DNA from 3 places in the Variovorax sp. OK605 genome. Region 2 is predicted to be linked to each of the others. Evidence: predicted binding sites of a transcription regulator. Region 2 holds the regulator's gene; each other region holds the start of a gene.
What was found. The regulator LexA, encoded in region 2, represses DNA repair genes until DNA is damaged. The targets are predictions, from matches to a motif close to ACTGTATNNNNATACAGT.
Positions count from the first base shown of each region.

Region 1 (4,794 bases), on a different contig from region 2:
AGCAGCTCGTTCACCGACGACACCAGCGGCACCACCTCGAGCGGCACCGACGACTCGTCGAGCGGGCTCAGGTCGCCCGGGCGCCGCTCGCGGATGCGCGCCTCCACCACCGACAGCGGCTTGATGCCGCGCACCAGCGCCAGCCAGATCAAGAGCACCGCCAGCGGCAGGATCGCGAACTGCGGCAGCAGCACGCCCTTGATGATCTCGGCCGCCAGCACCGACTGCTTCTCGCGCGTCTCGGCCAGCTGCAGCAGCGTGGGCGGCACGTCGTCCACGCCGCTGGCGAGCCACAGCGAGGCCACGCGCACCGGCAGGCCGTGCACGTCGCTGTTGTGCAGGAACACCTGGTTGGGCGGCAGCGGCTCGTCGAGGTTGGGCTGCGGAATGTCTCGCTCGCCGCTCAGCAGCGTGCCGTGGCCGTCGAGCAGCTGGTAGTACACGTGGCCGGCGTCGTCGGCCCGCAATATCTCGCGCGCCGACTGCGACAGCACGAACTGCGTGTGCCCTTCCTTCACCGTCACCAGCTCGGCCAGCGCTTTCACGTTGTGCTCGAGCGCGCGGTCGAAGGGCGCGTTGGCGATGCCCTGCGCCACCAGGTACGTGACGCCGATGCTCACCGGCACCAGCAGCAGCAGCGGCGTGAGCATCCAGTCGAGGATTTCGCCGAACAGGGAGCGCTGGGCGCGCTGGAAGAGCTTCAAGAATCGGTTCCTGGGAGCCGAGAGAAATCGTCGGCGGGCGTGATTTAGTGGGAGGCGCCGCCGTGCCCGGCGGGCGTCGGCGCGGCTGCCCGGTTGTAGTCTCTGCGTGCAGTTTCTGCAAATAAAAAAACCTCAGGGAGAGAGTCATGAAGACCCATTCATTGGGCGGCTGTGCGCAGCCGTTGTGGATCGTCGCGTCCGTGTGCGCCGCAGGGCTCGCGGGCTGCGGAGGAGGCGGTGGCGGCGGCGCAGGGGGCGGCATGCCGATGCTGCCGGTGCTGGCCGCGAACGCCCCTGCCCCCGCGCCTTCACCCGCGCCCGCGCCGGTGCCCGCACCGAACCGCGATCCGGTCGCCGGCAGCGAGCCGCTGCCGTTGCTGAGCGCGCCGCAGCCCGGCTCCACCGCCGCGGTGGGCAACGACAGCGAAGGCATCTACGGCGCGTTGCTCAACCTCACCTTCGTCGGCGCCGACGGGTCGATCGCCACCAAGTTCAACGTCGGGACGCTGTGGGGCTCGCTCAAGGTCACGGGCCCCGACTGGTCCTTCAACCCCGACACGCAGTACGACTTCACCGATGCCTCGCCCGTCACGGGCTCGGGCACCTTCGAGGCGAAGAAGTCGATGAAGGGCAGCTACGCCTACGGCTCGCGTGAAAGCACGGCCTTCGGGCCACTGGGCTACGCCGCGGAAAACGCCCTGGCGGTTTCGCAGGACAGCGTGGCCGGCAAGTGGGCCAATGCGGACAGGAGCTTCGGCATCGGCGTGTCGATCGAGGTCGATGCGAAGGGCGCGTTCACGGGCACCACGTCGGGTGTGCGGGTGGGCACCTGCACCCTCTCCGGCACCATCGCGCTGGCGCAAGCCGGCACGGCGAAGAACATGTACGGCTTGAAGATGGCCGCGGTCAATGCAGGCACCGACGCGAAGGATGCCTGCCAGCTGCGCACCGGCCTCCCCTATGCGGGCCCGGCCGCCATCGGGCTGGTGCCTGCGGGCACCTACGACAGCAATGGCTTCTTCCGCAGCATCATGTTCCTGGTGAAGTCCGGCGACGGGGCGATGCTGTCGGCGGGCCTGCGCAAGCAGCCCTGACCGCGCGGCACAACGCAACCGAGGCAACCGAGGCCGGCGAGCCCTGGCCTCAGTTCTGGATCTTCTCCAGGCAGTAGCCCAGCCCGCGCACCGTCGCAATGCGCACCGGCCCCTTCTCTATCTTCTTGCGCAGCCGGTGGATGTACACCTCGATGGCGTTGAGGCTCACCTCCTCGCCCCATTCGCAGAGCCGGTCGACCAGCTGGTCCTTGCTGACCAGCCGGCCGGCGCGCTGCAGCAGCACCTCGAGCAGGCCGAGCTCTCGCGCCGACAGCTCGATCATCTTGCCGTCGATGGTCGCCACGCGGCCGGCCTGGTCGTAGACCAGCGGGCCGTGGCGGATCGCGTTGCTGGTGGTGCCCATGCCGCGGCGCGTGAGGGCGCGCACGCGCGCCTCGAGCTCCTGCAGGCTGAAGGGCTTGGCCATGTAGTCGTCGGCGCCGTGGTCCAGGCCCTTCACGCGTTCTTCCACGCTGTCGGCCGCGGTGAGCACCAGCACCGGCAGCTGCGAGCCGCGCGCGCGCAGGCGCTTCAGGATCTCGATGCCGTGCAGGCTGGGCAGCCCGAGGTCGAGGATCAGCAGGTCGAACTCGTCATGGGTCATGAGCGCGGTGTCGGCCTGCGAGCCATTGGCCACGTGGTCGACCGCCGCGCCCGAGGTGCGCAGGCTGCGCAGCAGGGCATCGGCCAGCACCTGGTCGTCTTCGGCAATCAGAATCCGCATATGCGCCACCTCCGGCCTGTTTCAGGTGTCGGGCGCCACGCCGGCGCCGTTCACATTTGTCTCTGCGGCGAGTCTAGCCCGCCGTATAGGCTTCGAGTCCGATGGTTACCACGGTGGCAATGTCGTTTCCCACGCTGCTGCGGAACTCGCGTTCGGCCTGCGTCACCGCGCCGCGAAAGGCGTCCAGCCAGGCCAGCCCGTCGGCCGTGAAGAGCACGCGCCGCGCGCGCGCGTCGAGCGGATCGGGGCCGCGCGTCACCAACCCCCAGGCCTCGCACTGGTCGACCAGCGCGCCCATCGCCTGCTTGGTCATGCCGGCGCGCTCGGCCAGCTCGGTCAGGCGCGAACCTTCGCGCGCGAGGTGCCGCGTGATGTGGATGTGCGCGGCGCTGATCTGCGCGCGCGCCGCGAGGTTCGACAGGGCCAGCGGCACGTCGACGTCGTGCGCCATGAGTTCGAGCACGCGCTCGTCGAAACGGCGCATCGCATGGCCCAGCAGGCGGCCCAGGTGGGTCTGGCGCCAGGCGTCGGGATCGGTCGGAAAGGCGGCATCAACCATGGCTCGAAATGGTAAAGCAAACTGACCAAAAAATGGGCTTTCACCAAAGCATCAGCCCCTACACTACTGTTCAAGCATCCAGCCTGTGGTTAAAAGCAGATGGACCCGCACTTCACACAAACCATTGATTTTCAAGGAGATTTCCACATGGACGCAGTCGTCAAGGGCGCAAGCATCTCGGTCGCCAACAGTGAAAAGGCCAAGGCCCTCCAGGCCGCGCTGGCCCAGATCGAAAAGCAGTTCGGCAAGGGCACGATCATGCGGCTCGGCGAAGGCGAGGCGCTCGAAGACATCCAGGTGGTCTCCACCGGCTCGCTGGGCCTGGACATCGCCCTGGGCGTCGGCGGCCTGCCGCGCGGTCGCGTCGTGGAAATCTACGGCCCTGAATCGTCGGGCAAGACCACGCTCACGCTGCAGGTCATCGCCTCCATGCAGAAGCAGGCCGGCACCTGCGCCTTCGTCGACGCCGAGCACGCGCTCGACGTGCAATACGCCCAGAAGCTCGGCGTGAACCTGTCGGACCTGCTGATCAGCCAGCCCGACACCGGCGAACAGGCCCTGGAAATCGTCGACTCGCTGGTGCGCTCCGGTGCCGTCGACCTGATCGTGGTCGACTCGGTCGCCGCGCTCACGCCCAAGGCCGAAATCGAAGGCGAAATGGGCGACTCGCTGCCCGGCCTGCAGGCCCGCCTGATGAGCCAGGCGCTGCGCAAGCTCACGGCCACCATCAAGAAGACCAACTGCATGGTCATCTTCATCAACCAGATCCGCATGAAGATCGGCGTGATGTTCGGCTCGCCCGAAACCACCACCGGCGGCAATGCGCTGAAGTTCTACGCCTCGGTGCGCCTGGACATCCGCCGCATCGGCACCATCAAGAAGGGCGACGAGGCCATCGGCAACGAAACCAAGGTGAAGGTGGTGAAGAACAAGGTGTCGCCCCCGTTCAAGACGGCGGAGTTCGACATCCTGTTCGGCGAGGGCATCAGCCGCGAAGGCGAGATCATCGACATGGGCGTGACCGCCAAGATCGTCGACAAGTCGGGCGCCTGGTACGCCTACAACGGCGAGAAGATCGGCCAGGGCCGCGACAACGCCCGCGAGTTCCTGCGCGAGAACCCGGAGCTGTCGCGCGAGATCGAGAACAAGGTGCGCGAGTCGCTGGGCATTCCGCTGCTGGCCGCCGATGCCGGCGCCACGCCCGAGAAGCCGCAGAAGGCCGCCAAGGCGGACAAGGCCGAGAAGGCAGACAAGGGCGAGTAAGCCCAGGCGCGGCTCTTCGGGGCCGCGCGAGCGTCCCCCCGAATGGCATTCAACGCCCCTTCCCTCAAAGGCCGCGCCCTGCGCCTGCTGAGCCAGCGCGAGCATTCGCGCACGGAGCTGGAGCGCAAGCTGGCCAGGCACGAGGAAGAGCCCGGCACGCTGGCCCAGGCGCTCGACGAGCTCGCCGCCAAGGACTTCATCAGCGAGCCGCGCGTGGTGGCCTCGGTGCTCAACCAGCGCGCGGCCCGTTCGGGCGCGTTGCGGGTGAAGCAGGAACTGCAGGCCAAGGGCATCGCGCCCGAGGCCATCGCCGAGGCGGTGGCCGGTTTGCAGGAGACCGAAGTCGAGCGCGCCACGGCCCTGTGGCGCCGCCGCTTCGACGCCCCGCCCGCCGACGCGAAGGAGCGGGCCCGGCAGATGCGATTCCTGATGGCGCGCGGTTTCTCGGGC
Region 1 covers NZ_FOWL01000006.1:249,592-254,385, forward strand. The annotation lists gene BM013_RS17800 (sensor histidine kinase) at 1-704, opposite strand, end outside; gene BM013_RS17805 (hypothetical protein) at 851-1,798, shown strand; gene BM013_RS17810 (response regulator transcription factor) at 1,848-2,522, opposite strand; gene BM013_RS17815 (MarR family winged helix-turn-helix transcriptional regulator) at 2,596-3,081, opposite strand; gene recA (recombinase RecA) at 3,229-4,344, shown strand; gene recX (recombination regulator RecX) at 4,387-4,794, shown strand, end outside.
Region 1: a site for LexA is predicted at 3,147-3,164, ahead of recA (recombinase RecA). Genes of this name have one in related genera too.

Region 2 (4,794 bases):
CGCCGAATTGGTGGCGAAGCAGCCCAACCCCCAAGGCACCATCACCACGGCCAGCCAGGCGAGCGTGGAGGCCAGCGGCCACAGCAGCAGGCTCAGCGTGATCAGCGCGCTGGTCACGAGCACCATGCGCCCGGCGCCCACGCGGTCGATGAAACGGCTGACCAGCATGTTGCCGGCCAGGCCGAAGAGGCCGAACAGCGCCCAGATCACGCTCAGCATGGTCGCGTCCGCGCCGTAGCCCTGCTTGAGGATCGGGCCCAGATAGCTCGACAGCACGAACTGGCCGGTGCCCTGCAGCGCCGTGACCGTGACGATGCCCATCAGCACCGGGCTGCGCAGCACGCGCGACCATGCGGCGGCGGTCAGCGCTGCGGGGCGGATGGCGTTCGGCAAGGTGAGCCAGATCGATGTCGCGCTCGCGACACTCAAGGCCGCAATCACCATGAAGGCCATGCGCCAGCCCAGGTGGCCGCCGATCAGCGCACCGATGGGCAGGCCCAGCACCGACGCGATCGACCAGCCGAGAAAGACGAAGGTGACCGCGCGCCCGCGCTGCTCGGGTGGCACCAGCAGGCCGGCGCAGGCGGCCGCCTGGGGCGTGAAGATGGCCGGCGCAATGACCGTGAGCATGCGGATGGGGAGCAGGGCGCCGAAGCTCGGCATCAGCGCCGCCAGCGCATGACCGGCGGCATACCAGAGCATGGTGAGCGCCAGCAGCCGGCGGCGGTCCCAGCCCGCGACCGCGGCGGCCAGCAGCGGCGCGCCGATGCACATCACCGCGGCGGCGGCCGTGATCAACTGGCCCGAGGTGGCCACGCTGATCGCCAGCGAGGTGCTGATTTCATTGAGCGTGCCGGGCACCACCATCACGCCCGTGCCGATCACGAAATTGCCCGCGAGCAGCGCCCAGAGCGCGCGTTGCGACGCGCGCCGTGGCGCAGCCCCGTTCACCGACGGACCTGCAGCGCGCCGGGATTCACGATGTTGGTGGGGTTGCCGTTGATGTAGCTCACGACGTTGTCGAAGGCCTGGCCGAAGTAGCTCTCGTAGCTTTCCTGCTCGACGTAGCCGATGTGCGGCGTGCAGATGCAGTTCTCCAGGCGCAGCAGCGCGTGGCCCTGCAGCGGCGGCTCGCTCTCGAACACGTCGATGGCCGCCAGGCCCGGACGGCCGCGGTTCAGTGCGGCCAGCAGCGCGTCGGCCTCGACCAGCTCGGCGCGCGAGGTGTTCACGAAGAGCGCGGTCGGCTTCATGCGCGAGAGGTCTTCGAGCGTGATGAGGCCGTTGGTCTCGTCGTTGAGCCGCAGGTGCACCGACAGCACGTCGGCGGCGGCAAAGAATTCGTGGCGGTTCTGCGCCACCTGGAAGCCGTCGGAACGCGCCTTGGCGCAGCTGGCTTCACGGCCCCAGATCACGACCTGCATGCCGAAGGCCTGCCCGTAGCGCGCCACGAGCTGGCCGATGCGGCCGTAGCCCCAGATGCACAGCGTCTTGCCCTTGAGCACCGAGCCCAGCCCGAAGTTGGGCGGCATCGACGCCGACTTGAGTCCCGACTGCTGCCACGCACCGTGCTTGAGGTTGCTGATGTACTGCGGCAACCGGCGCATGGCGGCCATGATGAGCGCCCACGTGAGCTCGGCGGGCGCCTGCGGCGAACCCGAGCCCTCGGCCACCGCCACGCCGCGTTCGGTACAGGCCGTGACGTCGATGTGGCCGCCGACACGGCCGGTTTGCGAGATGAGCTTGAGCTTGGGCAGCTTTTCGATGAGCTGGCGCGAGATCTGGGTGCGCTCGCGAATCAGCACGATCACGTCGGCGTCCTTGAGACGAACCGACAGTTGCCCGATGCCTTTCACCGTGTTGGTGTAGACCTTGGCCGCGTACGCGTCCAGCTTGGCGGCGCAGCGCAGTTTGCGCACGGCGTCCTGGTAATCGTCGAGGATCACAATGTTCATGGCGTGCCATTGTGCCTCGCAGCATTGGAATGTCGTGCCAGTGAACGTTTGGATACCCACCCCCGAGGCCCTGTCCAGGCGGCCTTGGGGGCTTTTTGCCTCAGTGCAGGCGCGTCGAGCGGTGGGCCGTGGTCATCATCTCGGCGGCCTCGATCGCGGCCAGCCGCTCGAGCTCGGCGCACACGTCGGCCATGCGGCCGGAGATCACGACGCGGTCGCTGCGCTGCTGGCCCTTGCCGTCGACCACGCGCACCACGCGCAGCGGGCGAGCGGGTACAGCGGCTGCCGCCGCTGGCGTTGCGGCGCCACCCGAGCGCGCACTGCAGGCCGGCCGCACGGCCACGTAGCGCAGGCCGGCCGAGGTGTCGTTGTGGTCGAGGTGGTCCCTGTCGTGGGGCCGGCGCGCCGGAATGAGGCGGTTGGCCAGCGATTGCAGCGGCGACCAGAAATCAGCGATGGCGAGGAGGGCGATTCCCATGTGAACTCCAAAAAAGTATGAGGTTGAACACAGGCAGGATTTCTTGAATCGGCCTCGACAGGGTGATGGCGACTCCGCGCCATACGCCCGCCACCTGTCTGGGCCGGATGAGTTGCTGCCGCAGCAGGCCGCCGGGGCCTACATCAGCATCGTGTTGCGAATGAGGCCGACCGCGAGGCCTTCGATTTCGAAGGGCTCGCCGGGCTGCACGATGATGGTCGGGTAGTCGGGGTTTTCGGCGTGCAGCTCGATGACCTGCTTGTTGCGCTTCAGGCGCTTGACGGTCACCTCGTCGCCCAGCCGCGCGACCACGATCTGGCCGTTGCGTGCTTCCTTGGTGGCTTGCACCGCGAGCAGGTCGCCGTCCATGATGCCGGCGTCGCGCATCGACATGCCGCGCACCTTGAGCAGGTAGTCGGGCTGGCGCTGGAACAGCGTGTTCTCGACGTAGTAGGTCTGGTCGACGTGCTCCTGCGCCAGGATCGGCGAGCCGGCTGCGACGCGGCCGATGAGCGGCAGCGCCAGTTGGGCCATGCCCGGCAGCGAGAGCGAGAACTGGCCGCCCTCGCGGTGGCGCGTTTCGTTGAGCGAACGCAGGGCGTCACCCTTCAGGCGAATGCCGCGCGAGGTGCCGCTGACGAGTTCGATGACGCCCTTGCGCGCCAGCGCCTGCAGGTGTTCTTCGGCGGCGTTGGCCGACTTGAACCCGAGCTCGTTGGCGATTTCGGCGCGCGTGGGCGGCGCACCGGTGCGTGCGATGGCGCTCTGGATCAAGTCCAGGATCTGCTGCTGGCGGGCTGTAAGCTTCACGGCGAACTGCATATGTGGTTCCTTGCGGCACTGGCTAGATATCCAGTACCTGTATTTTTAACCAGTTTTTAAAAGTTGACAAGTGATGGTCAATTCCTTTTCGTCCGATGTGCGCCGCGTGGTAGTGCTGGGCACCGGCGGCACCATCGCCGGCAAGGCCGCGAGCAGCGGCGACAACATCGGCTACACGGCCGGCCAGGTGGACGTGGCCGACCTGCTGGGCGGCATCGATGCGCCGGCGGGCGTGACCCTGGTGGCGGAGCAGGTGGCGCAGGTCGACAGCAAGGACATGTCCTTCGAGATCTGGCGCACGTTGGCGCTGCGCTGCGCGCACTGGCTGGCGCAGGCCGACGTGGCGGGCGTGGTGATCACGCACGGCACCGACACGCTGGAGGAGACCGCGTTCTTCCTGCACTCGGTGCTGGCCGCGGCAAAGCCCGTGGTGCTGACCTGCGCGATGCGCCCCGCCACCGCCCTGGCGCCCGACGGGCCGCAGAACGTCAGGGACGCCGTCAGCGTCGCTGCTGCCGAGGGCGCGCGCGGCGTGACGGCGGTGTGCGCGGGCACCGTGCACAGCGGCGTGGACATCCAGAAGGTGCACACCTACCAGCTCGATGCCTTCGCGTCGGGCGATTCGGGGCCGGTGGGCTATGTGGAAGAGGGGGAGGTGCGCCTCGTGCGGGCGTGGCCCGAGTCCGCCGTATCGCAAGGATCGAGGATCTTCGAGGCGGGCACCGTGCAGTGGCCGCGCGTCGAGATCGTCATGAGTCACGCCGGTGCGAGCGGGGCCGTGGTAGAGGCGCTCATGCAACCGGGTGGGGGTGATGCAGAGCCGCTGCAGGGGCTGGTGCTCGCGGCAACCGGCAACGGCACGGTGCACCATGCGCTGGAAGCGGCTGCGCTGAAGGCGCAGGACGCGGGTGTCGCGGTGGTTCGCGCGACCCGCTGCGCCAACGGACGCATCCTGCCGAAAGCCGGCGATGCGCTGCGCGATGCAGGCGCGCTGACGCCCGTGAAGGCGCGTATCGCGCTGATGCTCGAATTGCTGAAGTGAAGCTGGACGCCGCCCTGCACCGAGGGCGGCCGTAGATCAGCTGCTCAGCGCGGCCAGCGCACGCTGCGTGATTTCGTCGACCGTGCCCACGCCCTTGATGGCGCGGTATTTGGGCGCGGCGGCCGGGTCGGTGTTGGCCCAGGCCGAGTAGTAGTCCACCAGCGGACGCGTCTGCTGGCTGTACACGTCCAGCCGCTTGCGCACGGTTTCTTCCTTGTCGTCTTCGCGCTGGATCAGCTCTTCGCCCGTGACGTCGTCCTTGCCTTCCACCTTGGGCGGATTGAACTTGACGTGGTACGTGCGGCCCGAAGCCGGGTGCGAGCGGCGGCCGCTCATGCGTTCGATGATGTCGCCGAAGGGCACGTCGATCTCGAGCACGTAGTCGAGCTTGACGCCCGCGGCCTTCATGGCATCCGCCTGCGGAATGGTGCGGGGGAAACCGTCGAACAGGAAGCCGCTGGCGCAGTCTGCCTGCGCGATGCGTTCCTTCACGAGAT
Region 2 covers NZ_FOWL01000008.1:436,774-441,567, forward strand. The annotation lists gene BM013_RS22860 (MFS transporter) at 1-951, opposite strand, end outside; gene BM013_RS22865 (D-2-hydroxyacid dehydrogenase family protein) at 948-1,955, opposite strand; gene BM013_RS22870 (hypothetical protein) at 2,056-2,433, opposite strand; gene lexA (transcriptional repressor LexA) at 2,572-3,255, opposite strand; gene BM013_RS22880 (asparaginase) at 3,329-4,297, shown strand; gene adk (adenylate kinase) at 4,334-4,794, opposite strand, start outside.

Region 3 (4,794 bases), on a different contig from region 2:
GGTCAGCGCATGGCTGGGCACGCTGCCTGCGGCCGATTGAGCTAAGAGGACGAGGCCACGCGGCGGCGCGGAATGTCGCGCAGCAGCGGCGGGATCGACAGCGCGAGCAGCAGCGCCGCCAGCGGCACCACGCACACGAACCCGACGTACTTGAAGCCCAGCGCGCCCATCGCCCCGCCGAGCACGAACATGCCGACCAGCCCGACCGCGCGGCGCATGCGGGTGCGGTCGTGACGCACCGCCAGCGGGGCGGCCCTGTCGCGGCCGTTCCAGTAGAGCATCTTGCCGATCTCGATGCCCATGTCGGTGATGTTGCCGGTCATGTGGGTGGTGCGGATGCTGCCGCGCGAGGTCTTCGACGCCACCGCGTTCTGCAGGCCCATGATGAAGGACAGCAGCAGCACGGTGAGCGGCACGGCGAACGGCGTGGCCCAGGTCAGCGTGATGGCGCCCATGAGCCCGAACGGAAACATCAGCGCCGCCTCGAGCACCAGCGGCAGGGCGTAGACGCCGTGCATGCGGTGCTGCCGGCCCCAGTTCACGAGCACCGCGCAGACCGCGGCGCCGCTCAGGAACGCGAGGATGGCGCCGAGCGCGTTCAGCAGCAGCGTGACGTTGCCCAGCACCATGCCGTCCGCCAGCTGAGAGGCGAAGCCGGTCATGTGCGAGGTGTACATGTGCAGCACGAGGAAGCCGCCCGCATTGACGGCGCCGGCATTGAAGGCCAGCAGCAGGCCGAGCGCGGTGTTGGTCGACGGCGCGCGGTGGCGGTTGGTGAGGAAGCGAAGTCTGCGCACAGTGGCTCTCCGTTCAGCGCTGGGCTGTCGGCCACTCTAGCATCCGGGGCACCGGTGCCCCGGGTCAACCGGGGCAGGGCGCTGTGGCGCCGGTCTACTTGAGCCAGCCGCGCCGGCGGAAGTACCACATGGGCCCCAGCGCGCTCGCCGCCATCAGCACGAGCGCGTAGGGGTAGCCCAGCGACCAGTCGAGCTCGGGCATGAACTTGAAGTTCATGCCGTAGATGCTGGCGATCAGCGTGGGCGGCAGCAGCGCCACGCTGGCCACCGAGAAGATCTTGATGGTCTTGTTCTGGTTGATGTTGATGAAACCGACGGTCGCATCCATCAGGAAGTTGATCTTGTCGAACAGGAAGGCCGTGTGGTTGTCCAGCGACTCGATGTCGCGCAGGATCTGGCGCGCCTCCTCGAACTGCTCGGCGTTGAGCATCTTGCTGCGCATCATGAAGCTGACCGCGCGGCGCGTGTCCATCACGTTGCGGCGGATGCGGCCGTTCAAGTCTTCCTGCCGTGCGATGAGGCCGAGCACCTCGCCGGCCAGTTCGTCGGTGACGTTGCCCGACAGCACCTTCTTGCCCGCCACCTCGAGCTCGTCGTAGATGTTCTCCAGCGTGTCGGCCGAGTACTCGGCGTCGGCGTCGAAGAGCTTGAGCATGACTTCCTTGGCGTCCTCGATCAGCCCCGGTGCGCGGCGCGCGCGCATGCGCAGCAGGCGGAACACGGGCACGTCCTCGTCGTGGATCGAGAACAGCACGCCGCGGCTGCGCAGGTCGGTGTTGTGCTGGTTGAGGATGAAGGCCACGCGCACGGTGCGCGGGTCTTCGTCGTCGTCGATCAGGAAGTCGGAGCGGATGTGCAGCTCGCCGTTGTCTTCCTCGTAGAAGCGCGCCGATTCCTCGATGTCCTCGTCCATCGCGTCTTCGGGAATCGACAGGCCGTAGTACTGCTTGATCCAGCGCTTCTCTTCGAGCGTGGGCGACTCCAGGTCGACCCAGATCGGCTGGAACTTGGAGAGCTCTTCGAGCGCCTCGATCTCTTCCTGGACGAGGCGGCCGTTGGCAAGCGTGAAGATGTTGAGCATGGGCTCACTCCCGGGTATGACTGAAACGTTGGGCGAGGGAGGGGCGCTTTCAATTCCCGGGCCCGACGTGCGCGAAAAGTCGCGTCAAGAAATCACGTCAGCGAAAGGGAGTTGAAAGCTGCCGAGACGGGGCGGTTTCCATGGGAAGAATCTCTTGTTGCAGCGAGGCGCGATTATGTCACCGGCCATATGTCGCCCGGGTGGCCGGACTGGACGGACATACAGTAAAGTCGCATGCCATGCAGACCGCTGCGCTCCCCGTTTTTTCCGCCGCACCGAAGACCCCGTCGGAGCGCCTGGCCGCCGCGCTGGCCACGCTCAACGACGCGCAGCGCGCCGCCGTCGAGCACGGCGTGGGCGCGGCAGTGGGTGTGGACGCAGATGGTGCCGCCGCCGAGCGGGACGACCGGCCGCTGCTCGTCATCGCCGGTGCCGGCTCGGGCAAGACCAGCACGCTGGCGCACCGCGTGGCGCACCTCATCGCGGGCGGCGTCGATCCGCCGCGCCTGCTGCTGCTGACCTTCTCGCGCCGGGCCGCGCAGGAAATGGAGCGCCGCGCGGGCCAGGTGCTGGCCAAGGTGCTCGGGCTGAAGACCGAGACGCCGCCGGCGCTGCCGTGGGCCGGCACCTTCCACGGCATCGGCGCGCGGCTGCTGCGCGAGTACGCGCCGCAGATCGGGCTCGACGAGAACTTCACCATCCACGACCGCGGCGATGCCGAAGACCTGATGGGGCTGGCGCGGCACGAGCTGGGCCTGTCGTCCACGGTGAACCGCTTTCCGCGCAAGGGCACCTGCCTGTCGATCTATTCGCGCTGCGTGAACACGCGCGCGCCGCTCGCGCAGGTGCTGAAAGAGGCCTTTCCCTGGTGCGCCGAATGGGAGGCCGAGCTCAAGAAGCTGTTCGGCGCCTACGTCGAGGCCAAGCAGCAGCAGAACGTGCTCGACTACGACGACCTGCTGCTCTACTGGGCCGAGATGGCCGCCGAGCCCGCGCTGGCCGCGCACATCGGCGCGCGCTTCGACCATGTGCTGATCGACGAGTACCAGGACACCAACCGGCTGCAGGCCTCGATCCTGCTGGCGCTCAAGCCCGACGGGCGCGGCGTGACGGTGGTGGGGGACGACGCGCAGTCGATCTATTCGTTCCGCGGCGCCACGGTGCGCAACATCCTCGACTTTCCCTCGCAGTTCACGCAGCAAGCCCGCGTGGTCACGCTGGAGCGCAACTACCGCTCGACGCAGCCGATCCTCGACGTGTCGAACCGCGTGATCGCGCAGGCCGCCGAGCGGCACGCCAAGACGCTGTGGACCGACAAGCCCTCGGCCGGCAAGCCGCAACTGGTGCTCGTGGCCGACGAGGCCGGGCAGGCGCGCTGGGTGGCCGACAAGGTGCTGGCGCACCGCGAGGGCGGGCTGGCGCTGAAGTCGCAGGCGGTGCTGTTTCGCACCTCGTCGCACAGCGCGGGGCTCGAGCTGGAGCTGGCGCGGCGCAACATTCCGTTCGTGAAGTTCGGCGGGCTCAAGTTCCTCGAAGCCTCGCACGTCAAGGACCTGCTCGCGGTGCTGCGCTTCGCGCAGAACCCGCGCGGGCGCATGGCGGGCTTTCGCGTGACGCAGCTCATTCCGGGCATCGGCCCGGCCACGGGCGCGCGGCTGCTCGATGCCATGGACAAGGCGGCCGACCCGGCCGCGGCGGTGCGCGACTTCGTGCCGCCGTCCGCGGCGCGCGCGCAGTGGGCCGACTTTGCCCAGGCCTACGCCGCCCTGCGCGAGCCCTCGCTGAAGTGGCCGGCCGACGTGGAGGTGGCCGTGAACTGGTACCAGCCGCACCTGGAGCGGCTGTACGAAGACACCTCCGGCGTGCGCCGCGCCGACGTGGAGCAGCTCGCGCGGCTGGCCGCCGGCTACGGCTCGCGCGAGCGCTTCCTGACCGAACTGACGCTCGACCCGCCCGAGGCCACCAGCGACCGCCCGGGCCCGCCGATGCTCGACGACGACTACCTGATCCTCTCGACCATCCACTCGGCCAAGGGGCAGGAATGGAATTCGGTGCACGTGCTCAACGTGGTCGACGGCTGCATGCCGGCCGACGTGGCGCAGGGCGCGCAGGAACTCGAAGAAGAGCGCCGGCTCCTCTACGTGGCGATGACCCGGGCGCGCGACCACCTGCACCTGCTGGTGCCGCAGCGCTTCTACATCACGCAGCAGGCGGCGCGCGGCGACCGGCACCTGTACGCCAACCGCACGCGCTTCATCGCCGACGCCGACCTCGCGGGTTTCGAGCAGCAGACCTGGCCGCCCCCGCCGGAGCGCCCGCCGGCGGTGCCGCCGCCCAGCGCGGTGATCGACCTGCGCAACCGCATGCGGGCCGCCTGGCGCTGAATTTTCCGGCGCGGCTTCCGCCTCCTCTGGCCCTTCGGGCGACAGGGTCACCGGGTTTTTCCTGCTGAAACACATGTGCGCGACACGCTGCGCGGCCTGCCGGGCGCGCATGGCCTGCTATGGATTCATGAGCGTGTGAAAAGCTGCGCAGAAAGTGCTCGCTCTGCGGGCATCCCTGGTATTGCAATACCGTGACAGCTTGGGCATAGTGAATCGACCGACCCCCGATTCTTCTTTCTTCTCCCCTCTCTTCTCTCTCTCCCTGCCCACCCCCAGAGTTCCCCCGGCCACGCTTCATTCCGGAGCGGGGTCATTTCCCCAACCGTCAATTCCAGGAGGTCATTCATGAATTTGACGATCAGCGGTCATCACCTCGACGTCACACCTGCCTTGCGCACCTACGTCACGAGCAAGCTGGACCGGATCACGCGGCATTTCGACCAGGTGGTCGATGTCAAGGTGATCCTCACGGTGGAAAAGCAAAAGGAAAAGGAACGCCGCCAAAGGGCGGAGTGCAACATCCACGTGAAGG
Region 3 covers NZ_FOWL01000004.1:239,447-244,240, reverse strand. The annotation lists gene BM013_RS12640 (5'-methylthioadenosine/adenosylhomocysteine nucleosidase) at 1-40, shown strand, start outside; gene BM013_RS12635 (YoaK family protein) at 42-797, opposite strand; gene corA (magnesium/cobalt transporter CorA) at 892-1,878, opposite strand; gene BM013_RS12625 (ATP-dependent helicase) at 2,118-4,262, shown strand; gene hpf (ribosome hibernation-promoting factor, HPF/YfiA family) at 4,608-4,794, shown strand, end outside.
Region 3: a site for LexA is predicted at 2,087-2,104, ahead of BM013_RS12625 (ATP-dependent helicase). Genes of this name have one in related genera too.